DNA from 2 places in the Streptomyces sp. RLA131 genome. Region 2 is predicted to be linked to the other one. Evidence: riboswitches for the same ligand, from Rfam matches in the RefSeq annotation. Region 2 holds a riboswitch; the other holds the start of a gene.

Region 1 (10,898 bases), 4.8 Mb from region 2:
CGCGAACATCGCGGCCGCGTTGGCCTGCGCGCCCGAGTGCGGCTGTACGTTGGCGTGCTCGGCGCCGAAGAGCGCCTTGACGCGGTCGATGGCGAGCTGCTCGACGACGTCGACGTGCTCGCAGCCGCCGTAGTAGCGGCGGCCGGGGTAGCCCTCGGCGTACTTGTTGGTGAGGACCGAGCCCTGGGCCTGGAGGACCGCCACGGGGGCGAAGTTCTCGGAGGCGATCATCTCGAGGGTGGACTGCTGGCGGTGGAGCTCGGCGTCGACGGCGGCGGCGACGTCGGGGTCGAGCTCGTGCAGGGAACTGTTGAGGAGAGACATCATCATCCCGAGGGGCTGAGGGTCAGAAAGGCCAGGAGGGCCAGGAGGATCAGTTGCCGGTGAAGGCGGCGTACTCGTCGGCGGAGAGCAGGTCGCCCGGCTCCTCGCCCACCTTCACCTTGAACAGCCAACCGCCCTCGAACGGGGCGGAGTTCACCAGTGCCGGGTCGTCCACGACGTCCTGGTTGACCTCGGTGACCTCTCCGGTGACCGGCGCGTACAGGTCGCTGACCGACTTGGTCGACTCCAGCTCGCCGCAGGTGTCGCCCGCGGTGACCGTGGAGCCGACCTCCGGGAGCTGGACGTACACGACGTCACCGAGCGCGTCGGCGGCGTGCGAGGTGATGCCCACGGTGGAGACGCCCGCCTCGGCGGCGGAGACCCACTCGTGCTCCTTGCTGTAGCGCAGCTGCTGGGGGTTGCTCATGTCCTGATTCTCCTGGATGCGGTGAGGTGCTGGTGAAAAGGGTCAGCGGGTGCGCTTGTAGAAGGGCAGGGCCACGACCTCGTACGGTTCGTGGCTGCCCCGGATGTCCACGGCGATACCCGACGCGGAGGCGGCAGCGGGAGCGGCGTACGCGGCGTCCACGTACGCCATCGCGATCGGCCGGCCCAGGGTCGGGGACGGGGCGCCGGAGGTGACCTCGCCGACCACCGCGCCGCCCGCCACCACCGGGTAGCCCGCGCGGGGGACCCGGCGGCCCTCGGCGACCAGGCCGACCAGCGAGCGGACCGGCCGGTCCGCGGCCGCCAGCAGCGCCTCGCGGCCCACGAAGTCACCCGGCTTGCCGAACTTCACGACCCGGCCCAGCCCGGCGTCGAAGGGGGTGAGCGCGGTGCTCAGCTCGTGCCCGTACAGCGGCATCCCGGCCTCCAGGCGCAGGGTGTCCCGGCAGGACAGCCCGCACGGGACCAGGCCCGCGGGGGCGCCCGCGTCGGTGATCGCCTGCCAGAGCTTCTCCGCGTCGGCGGGGGCCACGAACAGTTCGAAGCCGTCCTCGCCGGTGTAGCCGGTGCGGGCGATCAGCGCCGGGACGCCGGCGACGGTGCCGGGCAGCCCGGCGTAGTACTTCAGGCCGTCCAGGTCGGCGTCGGTCAGCGACTTCACGATGCCCGGCGACTGAGGCCCCTGGACGGCGATCAGCGCGTACGCGTCCCGGTCGTCCCGTACCTCCGCCGTGAAACCGGCGGCCCGTTCGGTGACGGCGTCGAGCACGACCTGGGCGTTGGAGGCATTGGCGACGATCATGAACTCGGTGTCGCCCAGCCGGTAGACGATCAGGTCGTCCAGGATGCCGCCGTCCTCCCGGCAGATCATCGTGTAGCGGGCCCGGCCGACGGCGACCGCGGAGATGTGGCCGACCAGCGCGAAGTCCAGCGCCTCGGCCGCCTGCGGGCCGGTGACGGTGATCTCGCCCATGTGGGAGAGGTCGAAGAGCCCGGCCCGGGTCCGTACCGCGTGGTGCTCGTCGCGCTCGCTGCCGTAGCGCAGCGGCATGTCCCAGCCGGCGAAGTCGGTCATGGTGGCGCCGAGCGCGCGGTGCAGCGCGTCGAGCGCGGTACGGCGCGGAAGGGCGACGTCGGTCATGGGGCTCCCAATGCAGGCGTGGCGAGGACTCCTCCCCATCTGTCATCGGAACCTGAGAGGTTCACCGTGAGCCCTGCGGCCACGGTTTGCACCTTGGGTGGGGCGGAGTCCGGTGCCGGATGCCGCCCGCTTTTCAGATGTGCCTCGTCCGCGCGGTAACGGTGCCTGAGAGATTCAAGGGAGGACTTGCTCCTTCGGCGCCCTTCCGGTTGACCCGGACGGAGCTCTCCCGCGCGGCCTCGAACGGCCTGTATGAGATTGAGCCGCCATCATTGCACGGGCTCCGGGTCTTGTCGCGATCGTGTCCCGGCCCCGTCCCGGCCCGGTCCCGATCCCGGTCGGGCGATAGGGGATCCGTTGGTCTTCCCATTACCATTTCTTGAAACTCTGGGACCGGGGGAGGGCGATCGCTGTGCTGGTGCGATCCGGCGGTGCGTACGCGGTACGGACGCTGTCCGGAACCGGGACAAGAGCCGGAGCCGGCGCCCGGCCGCGGCCGCTGACCGACCTGCGGGAGCGGGCCGTGCACACCCTCAACTACCCCGCCGGTGACGTGCTGGTCGTCTCCGGCCTGCCCGGCGGCGGCAAGAGCACCCTGATGCGGCGCGCCACGGGTGCCCGGCTGGTCGACTCCCAGGAGGTACGGCTGCGCTGGGCGGCCCGGATGCCGGCCCGCCTGCCCTACGCCCTGTACCGGCCGCTGGTGCGGATCGCGCACTACGCCGGGATGCGGCGGGCGCTGCGCTCCGGCGAGAGCGTCGTCGTCCACGACTGCGGGACGCTGCCGTGGGTACGGAACTGGCTCGCCCGGCAGGCCGCCGGGCGCGGCCGGGGCCTGCATCTGCTGCTGCTCGACGTGACCGAGGAGGCCGCCCGCGACGGGCAGCGCTCGCGTGGCCGACGGGTGTCCGCGTACGCGATGGCCCGGCACCGCAGGGCGTCACGGCGGCTGCTGGCGGCGGCCGAGGCCGGGAGGCTGCCGGGCGCGTGCGAATCGACGGTGCTGCTGGACCGCGCGGCGGCCCGGGCGCTCGGTGCCATCACGTTCGACGGCTGAGCGGCCCGGGCCGCGGCGGTACGGCGGTACGGCGGTGGAGCGGCCGGTGATCAGTTGGCGCCCGCACCGCCGCCCTGCGGGAGCTGCGCCACGGCGGGGGCGCCGGCGACCTGCTGGTCCGCCGGAGCGGCCTGGTCCGCCGGGGCGGCCGGAGCAGCCGGGGCGGCCTGGTCGGCCGGGGCGGCCGGGGTCGCCGGAGCAGCCTGGTCCGCCGGGGCGGCCTGGTCCGCCGGAGCAGCCGGGGTGGTCTGGTCGGCCGGGGACGCGCCGTTCTCGAGCCCGATCGGCAGCGGGAAGGGCAGCAGCCCGGCGAGCAGGGCGTTCAGGATGGCCGGCACCGAGGTCACCAGGGCGGTCAGGTCCGCGAGGATCTTGGGGATCAGGGCCGTGATCTTGGCGAAGTCCTTGTTGCCGATCGCCGCGACGAGCGCGGTGACATCCGTGGTCAGCGTCTTGAGCTGGTCGTTGACCTTGGTCATCGCGTCATCGATCGGCGTGGCGTGGCCCTCGCCCTGGGTGCCGGCGGCTGCCTTGGCGGCGGCCGCCGCCATGCCCAGCGAGCTGGAGAGCTGCTCGGTCGCCGCCGTCAGGTTGCGCTGCATCTCCTGGAGGCGGGCACTGTCCGGCTGGTCGGCCTGGGCCTCCTGGCTCAGCTTCGCGCCGGCCGAGAGGGTGTCGGCCAGCTTGGCGAGGACATCCGTGACCGGGCCGGCGGCGGGCGTCTGGGCCGGGTCGGAGACCACGGCGGAGGCGTGGGTACGGGACGGAGCGTGGGCGGTCGCGCCTGCGGCACCGGTGACGCCCAGGACGAGCGATCCGCTGAGCGCGGCGGCTATGGCGGCGGCGGCGAGCTTGCTGGTACGCATGTCCGTGTTTCTCCCAAAAGGTAGGGGTTGATGCCTTCCTGCTCCATCCTGAGAAGATGACGTGACTCTCCGCAACTCGACAGTCACCATACGTGTCCGTCGAGGCCGCTCGGCTTACCCGATAGGGTTTCCATATGGAGATCCCGGCGCAGCGCATACCGGACGGAATCGCCCCGGCGGTGGCCTACGGCGGCTGGCCCGCCAATGAACTCGAAGAGGTCCTCTCCGCCGCCATGGGCGACCCCGGCGCGACCGCCCGGGTCCTGGAGGTCCTCGGCCGCTCCCAGGTGTGGGTGCCGCTGCCCGCGGGCGGCGGCCCGGACAGCCGTGACCTCGACCTGGCCACCGTCGAGCTCGACGGTGTCGTCTACGTACCGGTCTTCAGCTCCGAGCAGCAGTTCCTGCAGGCGGCCAACGGACTGTCCTTCGCGGTCGCCCCGGTACGGGAGTTCGCCCGCGGGCTGCCCCCCAAGGTGGGCATCGTCCTCAACCCCGGTGGCGCGGTGGGCATCCCGCTGCCCCCGGCCGCGGTGATGGAGCTGTGCCGTACCGACCGGGCGCCCGGTTCCCCGTCCGGTGCCCGGGTGCGGCTGTGGGAGCCGGGATGGGACGAGGAACCGGTGGAGTTCCTGGCCGTGGCGGCGGGGGAGTTCGCCGTCACGCCGGTCGTGCTGAGCGCCCGCCGGGCCCTGGCGAGCGTCGAGGGGGACCCGCCCGCGCTCTTCGTCGGCGTGGAGCTCGACCGCTGGCAGGAGGAGGACCGCACCGCCGCGATGACCGCGCTCGGGCGCTCGCTCGGTGCGGTGCCCGTGCCCTGGCCGGTCAACCTGGTACTTCTCGACATCGCCCAGGACCCGGTCGGCGACTGGATGCTGGAGCACGTACGCCCCTTCTTCACGCGAGACTGAGGGCGAATAACCTGGTTTGATGAGCGAAGACAGGGCTTGAGTTCGACAGAAGGGGCGGGCCACGTGAGCGCGGGCGTGGGAGGGGGCGGCGGCGGTCTGGAGCATGCGCTCCGGCAAGTGACCCCCGGCAGATACGACTCCTACGAAGACCTCCTGAGGGCACTGGCCGAAAGCCGGCTCTGGATGCTGCTGTGGCACGGCGCCCCCGGTTCCTCCGAGGCGCAGTACGGCAACATGGAGGTCGCCGGCTACGGCTACGCGCCCTGTGTGACCTCGCCGCAGGAGCTGTCCGCCTGCGGCTGGGGCAGGGCCCACGAGGTGGTCACCGGGCGGGAGATCGCCGCGTCCCTCTTCCCGGACCGCTGGGGCCTGTGGCTGAATCCGCACGCCCCCGGCGGCGGTGTCGGCATTCCCTGGCTCGACCTGCGGCGGGTCGCCGCCGGCCTCGACCGCCTTCCCGCCGGGCCCCTGACCATCAGTGAGCCCGCCGTCCAGATCCCGCAGTACTACGCCCTGCTGGTCCAGCACGCCCACCGCACCCCCGCCGTGCGGGCGCTGCGGCGGGCCTGGGTGCAGCCCGCCCTCGGCGAGCCGTATCTCGCGATCGGCCTCGACATGTACGACACGGGTCCGGCCGCCGTCGAGGCCGTCCGCGTCATGATGCAGCAGTCCATCGGCGGCGTACCGCCGGGCCTGCCCGTCTCCACCGTCGCCATGGCCGACGAGTACGACCCCGTCGCGATGTGGATGCGGGTGCGGGCGCAGCCCTTCTACGACCGTGACGCCCACGCCGGTGCCCCCGACGCGGGCCAGTCCGGACGGACAGGGCAGGCGGGACAGGTCTGGGGCTGGGGCAGCCCCACGGCGCCGCGCTGACAGCGCGGGTCGGCGCGGGTCGGCTCAAGTCGCCGTAGGTCGGGGCAGGTCAGCGCAGCGCCGCGCCGATCAGGCCGAGCGGTGGGCTGCCCAGCCCCAGCAGGGCCCCGTGGAACCGCTCCAGGGAGAAGCCGGCGCCCCACTCCCGCCGGGCCCGGTCGCGCAGGCGCAGGATCTCCAGCTTGCCCCAGGTGTAGCGGCCGTAGCCCGCGTCGAACGTCCCGCGCCGGGCCTCCGAGGCGGCCCCGGCCCGCGCCAGGTGGGCGTCGCGCATGAACAGCGCGGTCGCGTCGTCCAGGGACAGGGCCCCGGTGTGCAGCCCGATGGCGCAGGTCAGCCGGGTCACCCGGACGAGCGCCTCAAGGGCCACACCGATGGCGAAGCGCGGGTCGCGGGCCCGGAACCCCTCCTCCAGGCAGACCTCCTCGACGTAGTGGGCCCAGCCCTCGCAGAAGGACAGCGAGTGCAGGACCCGCCGTACGTCGGTGGGAGCGTGCCGCAGGGCCCGCCCGTGGGCGAAGTGCCCGGGGGCGACCTCGTGCACCGTGATCGCCGGCAGGCTGGTGCGGCTGAAGACCGAGAGCCACTCCTCGCGCTCGTCCTCCGGCCAGTCGGGCTCGGGCGGGGTGACGTGGTACCAGGAGACGGTGTCGGGTTCGCCGGGCGCGGCCCAGGTCATCATCGCCGTGGACCAGCGGCGCGAGGGCGGGGCCGGCCCGACCAGGCAGTCGCCGTCGAGCCAGGGCACCAGCTTCCGGTCGCGGGTGAACTCGATCACCTCCTCGGTGAGCCGGGCGGCCTCGGGGATCACCCCGTCCGCGTCCGGGTGGTCCGCGAGGAGTTCCGGAACGAGTTCACCGACACCGCGGCGGGGGTCGAGCCGGGCGCAGGACTCGGTCAGCAGCCCGGTCAGCCGGTCGCGTTCGCGGGCTGCCTCGTCGGCGAGCGCGGACAGGTCGACGGGCATGCCCTCCTGACTGCCCATCAGCGCGGCCAGCGCGGCCCCGCCCAGCCGCGGGTCCGGGTCGCCGGTCTCGGCGGCCCGGGCGATGTGGGCCACCAGCCGGCCGTGCGCGGCCAGCGCCGGGCCGGCCTCGGGCTCGCGGTCCGCGTCCAGCCCGGCGGCCAGCCCCCGTACCGCCCCGAGCAGCGCGCCCGCCACCGGTGCGCTGACCCGGTCCAGCGAGGCGATGGCGGCGTCGACGGCGTCGGGCCACTGGAGCAGATGCCTGAGCCGGGCCTCGTCGCGCTGCTCGCGGGGCGCGTACTCGCGGTCGTAGGAGGTCAGTTCGAGGTTGGACAGATGGGGATAGGGATCGCGGCGGTGCAGCTCCAGGTCGCCGTACTGGGTCTTGAGGGTGTCCTCGAAGACGGACAGATGGGCCTCGTCGTGCGGGTCGGGACGGGCGCCGCCGGCGAGCCGGGCGTGGGCGAGCGCCGCGAGCCCCCGGCGGACGCCGTCGGGGGAGAGGTCCTGCACCCGGCCGTCGTAGTCGTGCAGTCCCGCCATCTCCCGGACCAGGGGAACCATGAGGTCGCACACCGCGCGGAGCCGATCATCCATGGCACCGAACCGTAGCGATTCGGGGCCCGCACGGCGATCCGCCGGCTCCGGGTCGACGCGCGTAACAGTGCGGTAATAACGGACGATGGCGCACCACATCACGGTTGCGCATCCATTCGCTGTGAGGCCTGGTGCGTGATCGCGCGGGCCATGGAGACTCACGCCCCAGAGGCGCTTCACAGAATTACTTTGTCGCCTTGACGATTCCACCAGGCACAACCACAGAGCTCCGCCCGACAGTGCCGGCCCACTCCGTCGACCCGGACGGGCCGACCAGGCGAGCCGGCCACCGCCGGCAGGGGGATGCACGAGGAGACATGACAGCACCGCTGCACGACACCGCCGAGACGTCGCTGGCCGACGTCACCGCCGATGTTCCGGCCAAGGAGATCGTGGGCCGCTCACCCGGCCGGATCGCCTGGACCCGGCTCAAGCGCGACAAGGTCGCCCTGGCCGGTGGCGTGGTGGTGGTGCTGCTGGTCCTCGTGGCGGTCTTCGCCCCCCTGATCGTGAGCGCGCTGGGCCACCCGCCGAACGACTTCCACGAGTCGAAGATCGACCCGCTGTTCGGCACGCCGACCTCCAAGTGGGGCGGTATGAGCGGCGACTACCTGCTGGGAGTGGAGCCGGTCAACGGCCGGGACGTCTTCAGCCGGATCGTCTACGGCGCCCGGGTCTCCCTGCTGGTGGCGTTCCTCTCGGCCATCGTCGCGGTCGCGATCGGCACCGTCTTCGGCATCGTGGCCGGGTACTTCGGCGGCTGGGTCGACACCCTCATCAGCCGGGTCATGGACCTGCTGCTCGCCTTCCCGCAGCTGCTCTTCATCATCGCGCTGGTCTCCGTCATGCCGAACACCCTGCTGGGCTTCAGCGGGTCCGGTGTCCGGATGGGCGTACTCATCGTGGTCATCGGCTTCTTCGGCTGGCCGTACATCGGCCGTATCGTGCGCGGGCAGACCCTGAGCCTGAGGGAGCGCGAGTACGTGGAGGCGGCCCGCAGCCTGGGGGCCGGCCGTACGTACATCCTCTTCCGTGAGCTGCTGCCGAACCTGGTCGCGCCGATCACCGTCTACGCGACGTTGATGATCCCGACCAACGTCCTCACCGAGGCGGCGCTGAGCTTCCTGGGGGTGGGTGTCAAGCCGCCCACCTCGTCGTGGGGGCAGATGCTCAACAAGGCTGTCAGTTTCTACGACACGGACCCGATCTTCATGATCATCCCGGGTCTGGCGATCTTCATCACCGTGCTGGCCTTCAATCTCTTCGGCGACGGCGTGCGCGATGCGCTGGACCCGAAGGGCAATCGCTAGCAGCACCACGGCACCACCCGCCCCTGCCGTTTCGTCAGGAGGCTCTTCACCGATTACGGAGGTTGCGAGAAAGTGACATTCCCACGCTCATCGAGGCGCAGACTGGCTGCGGGTACGGTCTTCACCGTCGCGGCTCTGCTGTCCACCGCCGCTTGTGGCGGCAGTGACTCCGGCGGCGGCACCGCGAAGGCGCCCGGTTTCAACGCGGCCGTGAACAAGGTGGCGAGCGCGTCCGACAAGGCCGGCGGCACCCTGAAGTTCATCGGTACCCAGGATGCGGACTCCTGGGACCCCCAGCGCGGGTACTACGGCTTCGTGTGGGACTTCGACCGTTACTTCGCGCGCCAGCTGATCACGTACGCACCGCAGGCGGGCACCAAGAGCACCACGCTCGTACCGGACATGGCCACCTCCACGGCCAAGATCACGGACGGCGGCAAGACCTACACGTACACCCTCAAGGACGGCATCAAGTGGGAGGACGGCACGGCCGTCACCTCCAAGGACGTCAAGTACGGCATCGAGCGCATCTGGGCGCAGGACGTCATCTCCGGCGGCCCGGTCTACCTGCAGCAGGTGCTGGACCCCAAGGGTGAGTACAAGGGCCCGTACAAGGACACCTCCGCCGACAAGCTCGGTCTGAAGGCGGTCGACACCCCGGACGACAAGACCATCGTCTTCCACCTGCCGAAGCCCAACAGCGACTTCGAGCAGATGCTGGCGATGCCGACGGGCACCCCGGTCAAGGCGTCCAAGGACACCGCGGCCAAGTACGGGCTCAAGCCGTTCTCCAACGGCCCGTACAAGTTCCAGTCCTACACCCCGAACAAGTCGCTGGTGCTGGTGCGGAACAAGTACTGGAAGGCCTCCACGGACACCGTCCGCAAGGCGCTCCCGGACAAGATCACGGTCACGCTCACCACCAACGCCGACGACATGGACAAGCGTCTGATCAACGGCGACTACGACCTGGACATCAACGCCACCGGCGTCGGCCAGGCCGCCCGGTCCGAGGTGCTGACCAAGAACAAGGCCAACGCGGACAACCCCAACACCGGCTTCATCCGGTACGCGGTCTTCCCGACCACGGTCAAGCCGCTGGACAACATCCACTGCCGCAAGGCGGTCATCTACGGCGCCGACCACAAGTCGCTGCAGACCGCCCGCGGCGGCCCGCAGGCCGGTGGCGCCGTCGCCCCGAACATGCTGCCCCTGGCCATCAAGGGCGCTGACGGCAGCTACGACCCGTACGACGTCCTCAAGGACACCTCGGGCAACGTGACCAAGGCCAAGGAAGAGCTCAAGGCCTGCGGCAAGCCGAACGGCTTCAAGACCACGATCGCGGTCCGCAACAACAAGCCGATCGAGGTCGCCACCGCCGAGTCGCTCCAGGCCTCGCTGAAGAAGGTCGGCATCGTCGTCGACATCGACGAGTTCGACGGCGCCCAGACCTCCGGCATCATCGGCAGCCCGAAGACCGTCAAGTCCAAGGGCTACGGCATCATCATCATGGGCTGGGGCGCCGACTTCCCGACCGGTCAGGGCTTCCTGCAGCCGCTGGTCGACAGCCGGTTCACCCTGCAGAGCGGCAACAACAACTTCGCCGAGATCAACGACAAGTCGATCGACGGGCTGTTCGACAAGGCCCTGGTGGAGACCGACGCCAACAAGGCCGGCGAGTACTACAAGCAGATCAACGAGAAGGTGTCGGAAGGCGCGTACTACCTGCCCTTCACCTTCGAGAAGAACATCATCTGGCGCAGCTCCCGCCTGACGAACGTCTACACGGCCGACTCGTACAACGGCCGCTACGACTACAGCGCCCTCGGCGTCGTGCAGTAGTCGAGTAACACCCGACACCCTCCGAAGGGCAGGTGACGGCCGCGTGCGGCGGCCCGGGGATCCTCGCAAGGGGTTCCCGGGCCGCCCGCCGGGCCAAGCGCAGTGCTTGCATATCTCATCCGGCGTTTGTTCGCCGTCATCGTCATGCTGCTGGTCATCACACTGGTGACCTTCGGGATCTTCTTCCTGATCCCCAAGTGGGTCGGCGTCGACCCTGCCACCTATTTCATAGGCAAGCAGGCCGACCCCGCCTCCCTGGAGGGCATCCGCCAGAAGATGGGCCTGGACGACCCGATCCTGGTCCAGTTCTGGAAGTTCGTCGAAGGCCTGTTCGCGGGCCGCGACTACGCCAACGGCACGGACGTCACGCACTGCGCGGCGCCCTGCTTCGGCTACTCCTTCCGCAACGAGCAGGAGATCTGGCCGGTTCTGCTGGACCGCCTCCCGGTCACCCTGGCGCTGGCCGGCGGAGCCTGTGTGCTCTGGCTGTTCGGCGGCATCACCACCGGTGTGGTCTCCGCGCTCAAGCGCGGCAGCGTGCTGGACCGTACGTCGATGGGCGT
Region 2 (10,898 bases):
CACCCGGGCCGCCGCCACGGCGAAACTGCGGCTCGGTGCCGCCGATCCGGCCACCAGCGCGACCGCGCTGCTGGCGCTGGCCATGGTCAACGCCTCCATCGCCAAGGAGGGCGGGGACACCGACACCCGTACCGCCGCCGTGGCGAAGCTGCTGGCCCGGCACTCCGCGCCCGGCGACGCCGAGATGGCGGCGAGCCTGCCGGGCGACGCCTCTAAGGACGAGCTGGACAACCCGCTGCGCAGCCAGGCGCTGCTCATGTCCGAGCAGGCCGCGTACGCGCACAACACCGCCGCCGGCAGCGCCCCGGATCTGCGGTTGTTCTATCCCGAGGACGGCACCGCGACCCTGGACTACCCGTACACCCTGGTCGACCCCGACGAGGTGGGTACGGAGCGGGAGCGGGCCGCCACCCGGCTCCTGGCGCTGCTGCAGGCCCCGGACGGACTGCGCCGGCTGGCCTCGCACGGCTTCCGCGCCCCGGCGGGCGCTCCGGTGGACGCCGTGGTGTCCAGAACGGGCGGCCGTTCCTCGCAGCCGGTGAGCAACCGGCCGGTCAAGGTGCCCCCGGCGCGGGAGCTGAGACGGGTGCGTTCGCTGTGGCAGATCACCGTGCAGAACGCGCGGCTGATCACCGTCGTGGACGCCTCGTTCTCCATGGCGCAGACCATGCCGGGTTCGGGCGGCAAGTCGCGGATGGAGGTGACCCGGGCCGCGCTGCTCCAGGCGCTGTCCCAGTTCACCGCGGACGACGAGATCGGGCTGTGGGAGTTCGCCCACCGGCTCGACGGTGGCCGGGACTACCGGGAGGTGGTGACCGCGCGGCCGCTGGGCGACACCATGGCGCGGGGCGGCACCCAACGCTCCCGGCTGACCGCCGCCTTCGGCACCCTCGAACCGGTGTCCCACGGGGCGACGGGGCTGTACGACTCGGCGCTGGCGATCTACCGGGACGCCCGCAGGACCTACCGGCCGCACGAGTTCAACGCGGTCGTCATCCTCACCGACGGGGCCAACGAGGATCCCGGGAGCATCTCCCTGGGCACGCTCGCCGGCCGGCTCAGGAAGCTCGACGATCCGGACCGGCCGATCCCGCTGATCGCGATCGCCATCGGACCGGACGCCGACAAGGCGGCCTGCGACCGGATGGCCCGGGCCACCGGTGGCACCGCCTACCGGGTCAACGATCCCGCCCAGATCAACACGGTGCTGCTCAGGGCCGTGGTGGCCGCCTCCTCCTGAGCCGTCCCGGTCACCGGGGCCACTCGTGCACCGGGGCCCCGGAGTGCATGTGCTCGCAGTAGCGCAGTGTCATCGCGGCCAGCGCCCGCTGCCGGTCCAGGCCGCGTCCCAGCTCCTGGTGGAAGGCGTCGCGCTGCCAGCGGGCGCCGTTGGTGCGGCTCGCGCAGCGGCCCTCGACAATGCCGAGGTAGCGGTCCCGGTCCACCGGGTCGATGCCCCAGGAGTCCAGCCCCTGGGCGGCCAGCGGCAGCAGTTCGTCGCGCACCAGGTCGACGGCGCCGATCTCGGCGAGCGCCCCGGACCGCCCGTTGCGCGGCCAGCGCAGTACCGCGTCGATGCCGTCCCGGCAGGCGGCGTCGAAGTTCGCCTCGGCGGCGGCGAACGGCAGCCGGCTCCACGCCGGGCGCGGCGCCTCGGCCAGCGCGCGCACCAGGCCGTAGTAGAAGGCGGCGTTGGCGATCACGTCGGCGACCGTGGGCCCGGCGGGCATCACCCGGTTCTCGACCCGCAGGTGCGGCACCCCGTCCACCACGGCGTACACCGGGCGGTTCCAGCGGTAGACGGTGCCGTTGTGCAGGGTGAGTTCCTTCAGCGCCGGCACCCCGCCCTCGTCGAGCACCCGCAGCGGATCCTCGTCGTCGCAGATCGGCAGCAGGGAGGGGAAGTACCGGACGTTCTCCTCGAAGAGGTCGTACGCGCCGTCGATCCAGCGTTCCCCGAACCAGGTGATCGGGCGAACGCCCTGCATGCGCAGTTCCTCGGGGCGGGTGTCGGTGGCCTGGAGGAACAGCGGCACCCGGGTCTCGCTCCACAGCTCGCGGCCGAACAGGAAGGGCGAGTTGGCGCCCATCGCGATCTGCGGCGCGACGGCGACCTGGGCCGCGTTCCACACCGCGGCGAAGCGGGCCGGGGTGACCTGGAGGTGCATCTGCATCGAGGTGCAGGCGGCTTCGGGGGCGATGGAGCCGGAAGTGGTGGTCAGCCGCTCGGTGCCGGCGATGTCGAGGCTGATGTCCTCGCCGCGGGCCGCGAGTATGCGGTCGTTGAGCAGCATGTAGCGGTCGGCGCGGGAGAGGTTGGCGGACACCAGGTCCTGGGCTCCGAGCGTCGGCAGGATGCCCACCATGACGATATGCGCGCCGACCTCGCGGGCCTTGCGGTCGGCATATCCCAGCCCGATGCGCAGTTCTTCGGCGAGCCGGTCCAGGACGCGTCCGGCCAGCCTGTGCGGAGCGATATTCACTTCAATATTGAACTGCGCGAGCTCGGTCTGGAAATCCTTGCTCGCGATGCGCTCCAGCACCTCTTCGTTCATCATGCGCGGGAGTCCGTCGGAATCCGTGAGATTCAGTTCTATCTCCAGGCCCATGAGATTACGCGGCCGGTCGAACCGCTTCTCCTCCAGCAGCCGCTCCAGCCCCACCAGGCACTGCCGCAGCTTCCGCCGGTACCGAAGGCGGTCGGACAGGTCGAACCCGGTGGCCACGACCTTCTCCCCCATGGGGTGTCCCTCCTTGTGTGGGCGTGCTCGGATGATGCCCACCCTTGAGATCGACAACGCTCTCGCGAGCCCTTTGGAACGGGCCCGCCCCGGCCGCCTACCCGCTACGCTGTCGGAGGAACACCTCTCGGGCACATTCCACTGGCAAGGCGGCTATCCGCGGTTCGTCCGGCCTCGTGAAAAAGACCGACGAGATTCAGCCATCCGCAGCAGCGTGGGAACACCTGCTGAGCGGCAGGCATTTCACCGTGAATACGGAGGAATTAGCGCCTCAGGACGGCGTAATAGCGCCTTGCTCGTAATCCTGATGACGACTAGTGGAAACACCTCGCGAACACTCCTCGTATAAACTCCGCTCATAAGGCAGAGACTCCGTGGCCCGCCGGAAGTACCCCGCAGGTATCCGGCCATGGGTGGGGATCCGCATGCCCACAGCTCTCCCCCGCCCGGTCCCGGTCGTCACGCCCCCAGTGCCGTCCGCACCCGCCGAGCACCGCCGTGTCTCCCGATGAGAGGCCGCCCACCATGCCGCTGCAGGTACCCCCAGCACCCGCCCCAGCCCTCCGGAGCGTCCTGGCCGCGCTGAGTTCGCCCACCGCCGTCCGTGAGGCGCGTACCCCGTCGTTGCGCACCGCCACCGGACCGCTGGTACCCGAACATCCGCTTCCCGTGCACGTCCTCGAACCGGTGGCTCCGGACCGGGGACTGCCACGGGCCCGGCTCACCGGCTGGCGTTTCCACATCAGGGCCGGGGAGGGCGGAGTGGCCGCGGCCGGCGAGACGGTGTGCACCGCGGACGGCTGGACCTTCTCGCACTTCTGCGAGGGTCCCTATCTGCTGTCCACCGAAAGGGCGTTGCGCCAGGCCGAGCCCCTGGCGTCGGCGTACCAGCCGCATCTGCTGTCCGTGCCGGGGCTGTACATGCTGACGCTGTGGCTGCACAGCGACGCCACCGCCGACGCCGCGACCGCCCAGCCCGGCGCGGCGGACCTGCTGATCCCACTGGCCCCTGCCCCGCCCGGGATCGCCGCGCACCGCATCCACCGGCTGTCGGACCTGGTCCCGGTGCTCACCCTCCGGCTCGCCCCGGCCCCGCTGCTGGGGACGCGCGTCTGACCCGGGAGCACGGCGGCAGACACCTGACACGCGGACACCCCCGTGACCTCACGGTCACGGGGGTGTTGCTTTGTGCGAGCAACCGCCCGCACGGGTGACTGCGTCCCCAACTAACAAGAAAAGCTCACACGAAATGCCTGCGGAATCACGTCAGTAGAGCAACACTGGACCCGACCAACGAAACGGGGGGCACGGTCATGAAGAAGGTACCTACCCCAGCAGACAGCTCGTCACACCAACCGCAGCGAAAGAACCCGCCGATCATGTGTCAGCACCAGTTGCTTTGCCCGACCGCCAGCAGCCCCGACCGCGAGGCCGCCCAGGTGGTGGCCCACCACCCGGAACAGGGCTGGAGCCTGCTGTGCAACGGTGTCCTCCTCTTCGAGGACACCGGCGAACTCCTGCCCGACGGGCAGATCATCGCACCGCACCGGCCGCTCGGCACCGAGCGCATCGTGACGGCTGCCTGAGGAGCTACCCCTCGTACTCGTCGAGCGGCGGGCACGAGCAGACCAGGTTCCGGTCGCCGTAGGCGCCGTCTATACGACGCACCGGAGGCCAGTACTTGTCCGCCGGCGACACCCCGGCCGGGAACACCGCCTCCTGACGGGAGTACGGGTGCTCCCACTCGCCGCCGAGTGCGGCAGCGGTGTGCGGCGCGTTGCGCAGCGGGTTGTCATCCGCCGGCCAGAGACCGGAGCCGACCTTGTCGATCTCCGCGCGGATCGAGATCATCGCCTGGCAGAAGCGGTCCAGTTCCGCCAGGTCCTCGCTCTCGGTCGGCTCGATCATCAGCGTCCCGGCCACCGGGAACGACATCGTCGGCGCGTGGAAGCCGTAGTCGATCAGGCGCTTGGCGACGTCGTCGACCGTCACGCCCGTCTCCTTGGTCAGCGGCCGCAGGTCGATGATGCACTCGTGCGCCACCAGCCCGCCGGGGCCGGTGTAGAGCACCGGGTAGTGCGGTTCCAGCCGCTTGGCCATGTAGTTGGCGCCCAGCACCGCGACCTGCGTGGCGGCCTTGAGCCCCTCGGCGCCCATGAGCCGTACGTACGCCCACGAGATCGGCAGTATGCCGGCCGAGCCGAACGGGGCCGCGGAGACCGGGCCGACGCCGGTCGCCGGACCGGCCTCGGGCTGGAGCGGATGGTTCGGCAGATACGGGGCCAGGTGGGCGCGGACCGCGACCGGGCCGACACCCGGGCCACCGCCGCCGTGCGGGATGCAGAAGGTCTTGTGCAGGTTGAGGTGGGACACATCGCCGCCGAAGTGGCCCGGCTTGGCAAGCCCCACCAGGGCGTTGAGGTTGGCGCCGTCCACGTAGACCTGGCCGCCGGCGTCGTGCACGGCGGCGCAGATCTCACCGATGTGCTCCTCGAACACACCGTGGGTGGAGGGGTAGGTGACCATCAGCACGGCCAGTTCGTCCGCGTACTGCTCGATCTTGGCGTGCAGGTCGGCGATGTCCACCTCGCCGTCGTCGCTGGTGCGCACGACGACCACCCGCATACCGGCCATGACCGCGCTGGCCGCGTTGGTGCCGTGCGCGGAGGACGGGATGAGGCAGACCGTGCGCCCGGTGTCACCGTTGGCCCGGTGGTACGCGCGGACCGCGAGCAGACCCGCCAACTCGCCCTGGGAACCGGCGTTGGGCTGGATGCTGACCTTGTCGTAACCGGTGACCTCGGCGAGCTGCTCCTCCAACTCCCGGATGAGCGTGAGGTATCCGGCGGCCTGCTCGGCCGGCGCGAAGGGGTGCAGCGCGCCGAACTCGGGCCAGGTGACCGGCTCCATCTCCGTCGTGGCGTTCAGCTTCATCGTGCAGGAGCCGAGCGGGATCATGCCCCGGTCCAGCGCGTAGTCCCGGTCCGCGAGGCGGCGCAGGTAGCGCAGCATGGCGGTCTCGGAGCGGTGCTGGTGGAAGACGGGGTGGGTGAGGTAGGTATCGGTGCGCAGCAGCGCCTCCGGAAGGGTGTCCCCGGTGGCCGCGTCCAGCGCCTCGATGTCACCGGGCCCGACCCCGAACGCGCCCCAGACGGCGGCGAGCTGGTCGCGACCGGTGGTCTCGTCACAGGCGATGCCGACCAGATCGGCGTCCGTCTGCCACAGGTTGACCCCGGCCTCGCGGGCGGCGGTCACGACCTCGGCGGCCCGGCCCGGCACCCGGGCGGTGACCGTGTCGAAGAAGGCGTCCGTCGTGACCTCGACACCGCCGGCCCGCAGCCCCTGGGCGAGGATCGCCGCGTAGCGGTGGGTGCGGCTCGCGATGCCGCGCAGGCCGTCGGGGCCGTGGTAGACCGCGTACATCCCGGCCATCACGGCCAGCAGGACCTGCGCGGTGCAGATGTTGCTGGTGGCCTTCTCCCGGCGGATGTGCTGCTCACGGGTCTGCAGGGCCAGCCGGTACGCCTTGTTGCCGTCGGCGTCCACCGACACGCCGACCAGGCGGCCGGGCAGGCTGCGGGCGAACTGCGCGCGCACCGCCATGTATCCGGCGTGCGGGCCGCCGAAGCCCATGGGTACGCCGAAGCGCTGGGTGGTGCCGACCGCGATGTCCGCGCCCAGTTCGCCGGGCGAGGTGAGCAGGGTCAGCGCCAGCAGGTCGGCGGCGACGGTGACGATCGCGCCCAGGCCGTGGGCCTGCTCCACGACCGGCCGCAGGTCACGGACCGCGCCGGAGGCACCCGGGTACTGGAGCAGGACGCCGAAGACACCGCGTTCGGCCACCTCGGCCGGGATGCCGGCCGAGAGGTCGGCGACGACGACCTCGACGCCGGTGGGCTCGGCGCGGGTCCGCAGCACGGCGGTGGTCTGCGGGAAGGTGTCGGCGTCGACCAGGAAGACACCGTTCTTGACCTTGCCGACCCGGCGGGACAGCGCCATCGCCTCGGCGGCGGCGGTGCTCTCGTCGAGCAGCGAGGCCCCCGAGGTGGGCAGTCCGGTGAGGTCGGCGACCACGGTCTGGAAGTTCAGCAGCGCCTCCAGGCGGCCCTGCGAGATCTCCGGCTGGTAGGGCGTGTACGCGGTGTACCAGGCCGGGTTCTCCATGACGTTGCGCAGGATCACCGGCGGGGTGAAGGTGCCGTAGTAGCCGAGCCCGATCATGGGGTGAAGGACCTGGTTGCGGTCGGCCAGCGCGCGCAGTTCGGCGGTCACCTCGGCCTCGGTACGGGCGGCCGGCATGCGCAGCGCCTCGGCGCTCCTGATGGCGTCCGGCACCGCGGCGGCGGTCAGCTCGTCGAGTGAGCCGTACCCGACCTGGGCCAGCATCTTGTCCTGCGCGGACCGGTCGGGCCCGATGTGGCGGCCGGCGAACGGAATGCCGCGTTCCAGCTCGGAGAGGGGGATGCGGTGGGCGGTCATCTGCGGAGGCCTCCTGGTCTGACGCGCTCGGGCGAGGCGCTGGTCTGACTCCAATGGGGCCTCCCCCTCTGTCATCTGAACCTGAGAGCTTCACCGTCCCGTCTGCACGGAACGGCTTTCACCGTCGGTGAGAAACGGCTTTCGCCGTCGCTGCTTTCCAGAGTGACCTCACCCGTGCGGTACGGATGCCTGAGAGATTCCGGGGAGGAGTTGCTCCTTCGGCGCCCGGCCTGCGCGACGCTGCGCTTCCGGGACTCTCCCGCATGGGGTCTGCGGCCGCTGTCAGCCTACCAGCGTGACTTCCGCGAGCGGCATGTGACAGAAAGTGGCTTTCATGCCTAAATAGGATCAATCACTAGTTGTTGGAGGAACCGTGCAGACCGGTATCGATCCGCGCAGCCTGATCGGCCGCAGGGCCTTCGACCTCAACGGAGTGAAGATCGGCACCGTCGACGAGGTCTACCTCGACGACGCCACCGGACGCCCCGAATGGGCCGCCGTCCGGACCGGGCTGTTCAGCCGTGACGCCTTCGTGCCCCTGGAGCCCAGTCAGTTCGTCGATGACCATCTCATCGTCCCCTTCGACAAGGCTCTGATCAAGGACGCACCCGACTTCGGCGTGGGCCGGCATCTCTCGCCCGAGCAGGAACTCCAGCTCTACCATCACTACGGCCTCGAAGTACCGCCCGCCGCCGTCGGCGACCACGACTTCGGCACCCTCGCCGGCGACGCCTGACCCCTGCCCCGGGGTGCGGCGGCCTCGCGCCGTCACCGCGGGGGCGGCGGGGGCAGTGGGGGCGGCGGGGGCGGCACCAGGGGCAGCGGGTCCGCGGGCTCCAGGTCGGGTGCCTCCACGGGGAACGTCCGCACCCGCCCCGGCGCCGGCGATCCCGGCTCCTCGAAGCGCACCGTGACCCGGCCCACCCCGCTGCCCTGCACCCAGCCCGCGCCGTGGACGGCATGCCGCACATCCTGGCCCGGCAGCCAGCGCCGCGCGGGGACGGCCGGCTCCTCCTGCGCCGGCTCCAGCGGGGCCGCGGCCGCCTCCTGCTCGGCGGCGAGACCCTCGGCGGCCGCCGCCTGCGCGAACAGATCCTCCTGGGTGAAGTCGGCGAGGCCCGCGACACCCACCCCGAGCAGCCTGACGCCGCCCGTGGTGTCGACGGCCTCTATCAGCCGTCCCGCCGTCTCCCGCACCACCGCCGGGTCGTCGGTCGGCGCCCGCAGCGTCTCGGAGCGCGTCAGGGTACTGAAGTCGTACCGCCGGACCTTGATCACCACGGTGCGCCCGGAGCGCCCGGCGCCCCGCAGCCGCTTCACGCAACGGTCGGCCAGCCGGTCCAGCTCGGCCCGGACCCGTATCCGGTCCGTCAGGTCCACGTCGAAGGTGTCCTCGACCGAGATGGACTTGTGCTCCCGCTCCGCGACCACCGGCCGGTCGTCCAGTCCGGCCGCCATCGCGTACAGCGACGCCCCGTGCGCCTTGCCCAGCAGCCGGACGAGCTCCGCCTCCCCCGCGTGCCGCACCTCCGCGATGGTGCCGAGCCCGGCCCTCCGCAGAACCTCGGCGGTGGCCGGGCCGACCCCTGGCAGTGTGCGCGCCGGCATGGGGGCGAGCAGCTCGCGCTCGGTGCCCGGCTCGACCACGACCAGCCCGTCGGGCTTGGCCTCCTCCGAGGCGATCTTGGCGAGCAGCTTGGAGGCGGCGAGCCCGACCGACGCGGTGAGCCCGGTGGCCGCCCTGATGTCCGCGCGCAGCTTCTCCGCGACGGCCCGGGGGCGGTCACCGATACCGCCGGCCTCCAGATCGACGAATGCCTCGTCCAGGCTCAGCGGCTCCACCAACGGCGACAGCTGTCCGAGCAGCCCCATCACCACCTCGCTGACCTGGCGGTACAGCTCGAAGCGCGGGATCAGATAGGCGGCGTTCGGACAGAGCCGCCGAGCGTGCGCCATGGCCATCGCCGAGTGCACCCCGTGCACCCGCGCCTCGTACGAGGCCGTCGCGACCACCCCGCGCGGCCCCACACCACCGACGATCACCGGCTTTCCGCGCAGGGACGGCTTCGACCCCTGCTCGACGGCGGCGAAGAACGCGTCCATGTCGAGGTGCAGGATGGTCGGGGAGCTTCTCACAGCACCGATGCTGCCCTATGCCACTGACAGCCGCCGTACAGGCGTACGGCGGCCGGCCGGCACCGGCGGCGACCGGCGTGGCTGGGACCCGTTCGAGGCACCCCGTCCGGCCGCCGGGCGCGGTGTCGCGCGCTACCCCGCGCGGTTGCGGCGCCGGGCCAGCTCGTCCCCCGGGTTGTGCCCGGGCAGCGTCTCCCCGGTGTCGACCCGCTCACCGTGCAGCTGCGCGAGTGAACCCTCCACATCGCGCCACACCACGCCGACCGCGATCCCGAAGATGCCCTGGCCGCCCTGGAGCAGTGAGACCACCTCGTCGGGGGATGTGCACTCGTAGACCGTCGCACCGTCGCTCATCAGCGTCATCCTGGCCAGCTCGGCCGGCGCGCAGGAGCGCAGGTGCTGTACGGCGTTGCGGATGTTCTGCAGGGAGACGCCCGTGTCGAGGAGCCGCTTGACGATCTTGAGGACGACCACGTCGCGGAAGCTGTAGAGCCGCTGGGTGCCCGATCCGTACGCGGGCCTGATGCTCGGCTCAACCAGTCCGGTGCGGGCCCAGTAGTCGAGCTGGCGGTAGGTGATGCCGGTGGCCGCGCAGGCCGTGGGACCGCGGTAGCCGACGGTCTCGGCCGCGCCGGATCCCGTGGAGGCGCTCTCCGGTCCGGGTGCGGCCGGGTCGCTCCCACCCCCGTCGGCGGCCATCGCGGAGTGCCGGGCCAGGGCCTCGCGCAGCGGATACGGGCCGCCGCCTGCGGCCATTCCGTCGCCGGTGCTGATCACGCCGACCTCCGTCCCTTCTCGTCCCGCCGGGCGCGTGCACGTGCCGTGGGGACTTTCCCTCTCGACGGTAGGCAGTCACTCCGGGTGCGTCAACGATCGCCACGCTCGGCACGCCGAGTGATATCAACCCCAGGAGTGGTTTCGCGTGTCCGCCGGAGGGGTAAGGCTAGCCGAATGGTCGTCAGCAGGGGCCCTTACGCGGTACTGGCTACTGACTGCTGGTGCCGAAGTCCTCCGGCGAGATCTGGTCGAGGAACTCGCGGAACTTCTCGACCTCGTCCTCCTGCTCGTCGGGGATGGCGATACCCGCGTCGTCGAGCACGCCCTCGCTCCCGTAGATCGGGGTGCCGGTGCGCAGCGCCAGCGCTATGGCGTCGGAGGGACGGGCACTGACCTCGACGCCGCTGGCGAAGACCAGCTCGGCGTAGAAGACGCCCTCGCGCAGATCGGTGATCCTCACCTCGGCCAGGGTCTGGCCGATGGCTTCGAGCACGTCCTTGAACAGATCGTGGGTCAGCGGCCGCGCGGGCGTCATGCCCTGCTGGGCGAAGGCGATGGCGGTGGCCTCCCCGGGCCCGATCCAGATGGGCAGGTAGCGGTCCCCTCCCACCTCGCGCAGAAGCACGATCGGTTGATTGGAGGGCATTTCGACCCGGACACCCACGACATCGAGCTCGTTCACACAGCAACCCTAGGACGTGCCCGGCCGGTTTGGGTAGTCGGGGAGGAAGCTGCCGCCCCGGCGGAGGCTCGCAGCCTGGCCTC

What was found. A riboswitch is a leader RNA that binds a small molecule or an ion and turns the genes downstream of it on or off. The one in region 2 is predicted to bind glycine.
Region 1: another riboswitch for glycine. It lies ahead of gcvT (glycine cleavage system aminomethyltransferase GcvT); the one in region 2 lies ahead of gcvP (aminomethyl-transferring glycine dehydrogenase).

The regions. Positions count from the first base shown of each region.
Region 1 is NZ_JBWDOQ010000002.1:5,926,025-5,936,922, forward strand. It holds gene glyA (serine hydroxymethyltransferase) at 1-324, opposite strand, end outside; gene gcvH (glycine cleavage system protein GcvH) at 374-751, opposite strand; gene gcvT (glycine cleavage system aminomethyltransferase GcvT) at 794-1,912, opposite strand; glycine riboswitch at 2,056-2,154, opposite strand; gene RWE79_RS27825 (AAA family ATPase) at 2,325-2,969, shown strand; gene RWE79_RS27830 (hypothetical protein) at 3,020-3,835, opposite strand; gene RWE79_RS27835 (enhanced serine sensitivity protein SseB) at 3,970-4,743, shown strand; gene RWE79_RS27840 (enhanced serine sensitivity protein SseB C-terminal domain-containing protein) at 4,807-5,619, shown strand; gene RWE79_RS27845 (DUF885 family protein) at 5,669-7,183, opposite strand; gene RWE79_RS27850 (ABC transporter permease) at 7,501-8,493, shown strand; gene RWE79_RS27855 (ABC transporter substrate-binding protein) at 8,566-10,335, shown strand; gene RWE79_RS27860 (ABC transporter permease) at 10,438-10,898, shown strand, end outside.
Region 2 is NZ_JBWDOQ010000002.1:1,148,437-1,159,334, forward strand. It holds gene RWE79_RS06165 (substrate-binding domain-containing protein) at 1-1,240, shown strand, start outside; gene RWE79_RS06170 (glutamate-cysteine ligase family protein) at 1,251-2,741, opposite strand; gene RWE79_RS06175 (hypothetical protein) at 3,267-3,857, shown strand; gene RWE79_RS06180 (DUF5999 family protein) at 4,121-4,327, shown strand; gene gcvP (aminomethyl-transferring glycine dehydrogenase) at 4,332-7,220, opposite strand; glycine riboswitch at 7,388-7,492, opposite strand; gene RWE79_RS06190 (PRC-barrel domain-containing protein) at 7,594-7,956, shown strand; gene RWE79_RS06195 (DNA polymerase IV) at 7,989-9,356, opposite strand; gene RWE79_RS06200 (MerR family transcriptional regulator) at 9,489-10,133, opposite strand; gene RWE79_RS06205 (bifunctional nuclease family protein) at 10,342-10,815, opposite strand; gene ftsR (transcriptional regulator FtsR) at 10,897-10,898, opposite strand, start outside.